Regions from separate parts of the Mariniflexile sp. HNIBRBA6329 genome, predicted to be linked through region 1. Evidence: riboswitches for the same ligand, from Rfam matches in the RefSeq annotation. Region 1 holds a riboswitch; the other holds the start of a gene.
What was found. A riboswitch is a leader RNA that binds a small molecule or an ion and turns the genes downstream of it on or off. The one in region 1 is predicted to bind thiamine pyrophosphate.
Positions count from the first base shown of each region.

Region 2: linked by a shared signal. The riboswitch ahead of pnuC (nicotinamide riboside transporter PnuC) and the one ahead of thiS (sulfur carrier protein ThiS) in region 1 are both predicted to bind thiamine pyrophosphate.

Region 1 covers NZ_JBIFXS010000001.1:452,898-456,322, reverse strand. The annotation lists gene thiC (phosphomethylpyrimidine synthase ThiC) at 1-1,805, opposite strand, end outside; gene thiS (sulfur carrier protein ThiS) at 1,862-2,065, opposite strand; TPP riboswitch at 2,177-2,271, opposite strand; gene ACGK9U_RS01835 (DUF3826 domain-containing protein) at 2,396-3,061, opposite strand; gene ACGK9U_RS01830 (M1 family metallopeptidase) at 3,160-3,425, opposite strand, start outside.
Region 2 covers NZ_JBIFXS010000021.1:10,000-13,424, reverse strand. The annotation lists gene ACGK9U_RS15250 (family 43 glycosylhydrolase) at 1-847, shown strand, start outside; gene ACGK9U_RS15245 (CIA30 family protein) at 896-1,372, shown strand; TPP riboswitch at 1,489-1,599, shown strand; gene pnuC (nicotinamide riboside transporter PnuC) at 1,663-2,274, shown strand; gene ACGK9U_RS15235 (acyl-CoA dehydrogenase) at 2,375-3,397, shown strand.

The DNA of each region.
Region 1 (3,425 bases):
CCTTTTGCAATAACTTCGTTGTCTACAATATCGTTTACGGCTGCAAAATCTCTAACTTCCTGTGATATTTTCATGGAGCAGAATTTTGGCCCACACATAGAACAGAAATGGGCAATTTTAGCGCCATCGGCAGGCAAGGTTTCATCGTGATATTCGCGTGCCAATTCAGGATCGAGCCCTAAATTAAATTGGTCTTCCCAACGGAATTCAAATCGTGCTTTACTTAGTGCGTTATCTCTGTGTTGCGATCCTGGGTGCCCTTTTGCTAAATCGGCAGCATGCGCAGCTAGTTTATAAGTTACAACACCTGTTCTAACATCTTCTTTATTAGGCAAACCTAGGTGCTCTTTTGGTGTTACATAACATAACATGGCGCAACCAAACCAACCTATCATGGCGGCTCCTATACCAGAGGTAATATGGTCGTAACCTGGAGCTATATCTGTTGTTAATGGCCCTAAGGTGTAGAAAGGCGCTTCATCACAAACTTCTATTTGTTTTTCCATGTTTTCTTTTATCATGTGCATGGGTACGTGACCAGGGCCTTCAATAAAGCATTGTACTTCGTGCTTGCGTGCAATTTGCGTTAGCTCGCCTAGGGTTTCCAATTCGGCAAATTGTGCTTCATCATTAGCATCCGCAACAGAGCCTGGGCGTAACCCATCACCCAAAGAAAAGGCAACATCATATTGTTTTAAAATTTCGCAAATTTCTTCGAAATGGGTATATAAGAAACTTTCCTTGTGATGTGCTAAACACCATTTTGCCATTATCGATCCACCTCTTGAAACGATTCCTGTGACGCGTTTAGCGGTCATAGGTACATAACGCAATAAGACGCCGGCGTGAATTGTAAAATAATCAACGCCTTGTTCAGCTTGTTCTATGAGTGTATCTCTAAAAATTTCCCAAGTTAAATCTTCGGCTACGCCATTTACTTTTTCTAAGGCTTGGTAAATTGGAACTGTACCTACAGGAACCGGTGAGTTACGAATAATCCATTCACGAGTTTCGTGAATATTTTGTCCAGTAGATAAATCCATAATATTATCAGCACCCCAACGGCACGCCCAAACCGCTTTTTCTACTTCTTCTTCAATAGATGAGGTGGTTGCAGAATTGCCAATGTTAGCATTTATTTTCACTAAAAAATTACGACCCAAAATCATTGGTTCAGCTTCGGGGTGGTTAATGTTTGAAGGTATTACAGCACGACCTCTTGCAACTTCGTCGCGCACAAACTCTGGCGTGATTTTAGATGGTATCGAAGCTCCAAAATGTTCGCCTTTATGTTGTTTTGCTATTTCGGTTATTTCATCAATACGTTGATTTTCACGAATAGCGATATATTCCATTTCTGGTGTGATAATGCCTTTTTTAGCATAATGTAATTGCGTTACGTTTTGCCCTTTTTTTGCTCGTAATGGTTTTTTTAAGTGAGAAAAGCGCATATGGTCTAAGCTTTTATCATTTAAGCGTTCATTACAGTATTTTGAAGTAAAGGAGTCTAGTTGTTCAACATCATTCCGGTTTAAAATCCATTGTTCCCGTATGCGTTCTATACCGTTGAGTATATTTATTTCTTTATTAGGATCTGTATATGGGCCAGAAGTATCGTAAACGGTTACAGGCTCATTGGGTGTTAACTTGCCGGTTAAAGAATCTTTGGTATCGGTTAATGAAATTTCACGCATGGCCACTTTTATTTCTGGATGAATTTTTCCGGACACATAAATTTTCTTTGAGTTAGGAAAAGGCTGTCTTGTTATTTTTTCTTGTTTTGGTGCGGTATCTTTTCTTTTCATTTTTAGGATGTATTTTATAGAGATTGTTGGAACTATGAGGAATCTTAAAATATTAATTAACCCCCTTGTGTTGCTTGAATAATTAATATATGGTCGTTTTGCTTTAACTGAACCGTTTCCCAATTATTTTGTGAAATAATAGTTGTATTAACGGCTACAGCAATACCGGTTTTGGGTAAATTGACTTGATGTAGAAGTTGTGAAATATTGATGTTTTCTTCAATATTTATAGGAGATTCATTTAGGTAAATAGTTGCCATTCACAATAGTTTTTAATTATTGTAAACTGTAGAAGTATCTAAATGTTTGAAAAAAATAAACTCAGTGTTGGTGAGTTTTATTTTAGAAAAGAATTGCTAATACATATTGCAATGTATTATTCAACTTTTCCCTTCGACGGTACTAACCGTATCAGGTTCAAAGGGTATATCTCAGTTCTTAAAGTAGAACACCCCTAAAGTTTACAGAGCGAATGTATAAAAAAATAAGGGTGTATTGTAATTTTTTCTAAAAAAAGATAGAAATCTATACAAAAAGCCTTCTTAATACAAAGAAGGCTTTAGAATATGATTGAGTTATTTATTAAAAAGTTAGTTTTTTTTAGCTTTTTCAGCTTTCATACGCTTTCCATAATCTTTATACAATTGTCTCCAACTTCTTCCATTAGAGTTTAAATATTGTTCGTTTTTGGTTTTATAAATTTCAAAAATGGCCGAGATTTGCTTCATATTTTTAAAATCCACAGCTATTTCTCGAGCTTCTTTTAGGTTTTTTAATATAATAGATTCTTCTTCTTCTGTGAGATCAGTAACTATTGCATGATATCCTTTTAAGGTAAACGCCACTTTGCCAATGGTATATTTATCTAGAATAGCCTCAATTTGGTTATCGTTAAGGTTTGCTTTGAGTCCTGCCATAAGTGCCTCATGTACAGAATTAGGCATTGCTGAATCGGCGATAATGGAGCGGTCTAACTCCGATAAGGGTTGACCGGTTACTGGATTAATACCTGCAGGAACACTATCAAACGGGTGACTGTTGTGCCAATTACGTACCGCTATTAAATGTGTTGATATATCTTCGGTTACCTGTATTTCCTTTTCTTTATTATTGAGATTTAATTCTGCAACCCAGTTACCAGCTTTTTCTATTAATTTAGCTTCTTCGTTTTGTTGAGCAACACAAACGCTTGCCGTTAATAAAAATAGTGTAAATAAGGCTATTTGTTTTTTGATATTCTTAATTAATATCTCCATTTTAATTATTTGTTAAGTTCTGTTTAATTTCAAATATATCAATAATAAATTTTGTGGAGAGCATCAATAACACCAAGTTTATTTGAAAACAATTTTAATTACTTTCTGTTATTTTCTTTATTAATATCCGCCATTAAATTTTTTGGGTCTATTACTACACTTTTTACCGCTTTTTTGGTTTCAAAAGTGTAGGTAGGGTATGCCCAAGCCCAATCTTTTATTAACGTAGCTTTGGTTGGTTTTTCACCACGCATCATTTGTAATGGGATGTAAAAATCTTCGGTTTTACCATCGGTATAAGTTACGGTTACATCAATAGGCATGGGCATTAAGCCAATGCGTTCTAAGGAAATGGTGTTGCTTT
Region 2 (3,425 bases), on a different contig from region 1:
CCCATCGGGTCATGTTTGGGCAGATGGTAAAATGTATTTGTATACTTCACATGATGAAGAATGTCAAGAAGACTTTTGGATGAAAGATTGGCACGTATTTTCGTCTAGCGATTTAATAAACTGGACAGACCACGGCGCATGTTTAAGTGTTGACGATTTATCTTGGGCTGATAATTATGCTTGGGCACCAGATGCTGCCTATAAAAATGGTAAGTATTATTTCTGTTTCCCAGCTGGAACAGGTTTTAAAGACCGCGTAAACCCAAAAAATAGTACCAAATGGATGGGTATTGGTATGGCAGTAAGCGATTCGCCCACTGGACCATTTAAAGACCCTATAGGGAAACCGCTTTGGACAACACCTTATGCAAACGACCCATGCCTGTTTTTAGATGATGATGGCAAAGGCTATATATACTTTAATGGTGGTGGCGATTATTTTGTTGCAAAGTTGAATGATGATTTATTGAGTGTAAAAGAAAACCTAATTGCCATGGACATGGGTGGATACAAACCCAAAAGAGAAGGCCCATGGGTATTTAAAAGAAACGATGTTTATTATTACACCATGCCAGAAGATAACCGAATACTAACCTATTACACAGCAAGTACACCAATTGGTCCATGGAAATACCAAGGTGTTATTATGAAAGCTGAAGGTGAAAGTAATAACCATCATTCTATAGTTGAATTTAAGGGAGAATGGATTTTATTCTACCACCGCTGGCTTGAAAACGATTTAGATTGCGAAAAAAAACAACGTAAAGTATGTGCTGAATATTTACATTTTAATGATGATGGTACTATAAAAGAAGTAGAACGTACCGATGCTGGTGTAAGCCATTAAAAAACTTTCAGTTTTTATATATTCTAATTTAATTTTTTTTAAAGTGCCATGACTATTTTCAATTTTAAAACGACGACTAATATCACTAATTGGAAGACAATAAATGATGTGGTTATGGGTGGTAAATCTAACAGCAGCTTTAATTTAAACGGTTTTGGTGTTTTTAGCGGCAAGGTTTCTTTAGAAAATAATGGTGGTTTTTCAATGGTTCAATATAATTTTGACGCTAAAAGCGTATCTACTTTTTCCACAGTATGTATTAAAGTAAAAGGTGATGGTAAAACCTATCAGTTTAGAACAAAAAGCAATACAGATGATAAACACTCCTATGTTGCTAGCTTTAGCGCTAAAAAAGAATGGCATACTATTGAAATTCCTTTCAATACAATGTATCCTGCTTTTAGAGGCAAACTTTTAAAATTACCAAACTATCCTGGTGAACAAATGGCTCAAATAGCATTTTTAATTGGAAATAAAAAAGAGGAATCATTTAAACTAGAAATTGAGTCTATTACACTTAAATAAAATTATTTCTAGTTAACAAAATTTACAGTAAATCAAACCTTCGTATGCATTGCTTCTTCTATAGATAGTAAAAAAACAAACTTTAATTTTCATTATACCATCTATAACTATAACTTTGCACAAAAATGGGGTGCTTGTTTTTAACAGGCTGAGATGATACCCAAGAGTTTTTAAGCTCGATACCTGATCTGGGTAATGCCAGCGTAGGGATTTTATGGACAAAGCTTCATAGCTATTTTTCCATTATTGGTTCATCTCCGTACTTCATTCGTTTAAAAATTTATAAAACAATGACTGCGGATTTTTTTTCACCACTTATGATCTTACAATGGCTTGGTACTGGCTTCGGCATTACCCAAGTACTTCTTGCCCGAAAAAATAATATTCACAATTATTTATTTGGCATTATTTCCATACTTATAGGTATTTGGGTACTTTATGCATCCAAACTTTATGCCGATATCCTGCTGCACCTTTACTACCTAAACATGAGTATTTACGGTTGGTTTTATTGGAAGTTTGGCAAACAAAAAGAGGAAGTACCAATTACGTATGCCAATTGGCAAGAACACCTAAAAGCCATCGGCATTGTAGTGGTTTGTTTTGTTTTAATGGCGTATTGGTTAGCACAACACACCAATTCCGATGTGCCTTATTGGGATGCTACCACCACCGCTTTTGCTTGGGCTGGCATGTGGCTTATGGCAAGACGAAAAATGGAAAACTGGATTTACCTAAACATTAGCAACATCATTTCCATTCCGTTATTATTTTACAAAGAATTATACATCTACGCCGGTTTAACCATATTCCTGTTTGCAGTTGGCACATCGGGGTATTTTAAATGGCGACAAATTATATCAACACATTCAATGCAATTAGGAAATAGCATTCAAGAATGAAAATTGTCAGTCTGAGCCTGTTGAAGACATCAAAAACATTTCGACAGGCTCAATGTGACACTAAAAACAATACTTAGAACTGAAATTAGGTATATATTAAATGAATCGAGAAATCAATACAAAACCGTTTAATCCACACTTGTTGGAAGCTTCTGAATTTTCAACCGAAACTTTGGAATGGATTGCCAATAAAAACCTATGGAGCTTGTGGGTACCTAAAGTTTATAACGGACTGGAGTTATCCCTAACTGAAGGTTTAAAACAACTTCAAGTCCTTGCTAAAACCGATGGCAGCTTAGGTTGGACGGTAACACTTTGTAGTGGTGCTACCTATTTTATTGGAAATTTACAACCAGACGTTGCCAACCACATTTTTTTAAATCCAAAAGATACGGTTTGCTTTGGAGGTAGTGGTGGTGTTTTTGGTACTGCTGAGAAACAAGGTGACGATTATATTATTTCTGGGGAATGGCATTATGCAACGGGCGCTCCTTACCTATCGCATTTTACATTGAATGCCAAAATTATAGATAATGGCAAACCTGTGTTGAATACCGACGGAACGCCTTTGGTATATTCATTTGTAATTCCAAAAGAAGAAGTTACCATTATTGAAAATTGGGATACTATGGGTTTAAAAGCCACCGCTACCCATTCATTTAAGGTTGATTCGGTAAAGGTTGCTTCAAAATATGCCTTTGTTTACAATAATTTTTATTTGCCACAACCCATTTTTAAAATACCGTTTTCGGTGTTTGCCGATTTAACGCTTTGGGTAAACTATTTAGGTATGGCGGAGCATTTTTTTGATGAAGCCTCTTTAGTTTTAGAACAGCAACCTTTAAAACCATTTATTTTGATGCTTTATAAAACCAACAAACAGCTTTATAAATTTGCAGAAGATATAGAAATATTTACCACCAACGAAACCGAAATTACAAAAGCCTATATTGAAAACCTACACGCCACCGCAGCGGCATCGGTAAAAACAATTTCGGAAGCTATTTTAAAAGTATACCCACTATTGGGTGTTAAAGCTTGTAGTGAAAAGCATCTGTTAAATAGAATTTTTAGAGATTATTTTACGGCTACACAGCATCATGTTTTCTCTAGAAGACAGTAACATTAGCGGCATAAATAGTAAGATATTT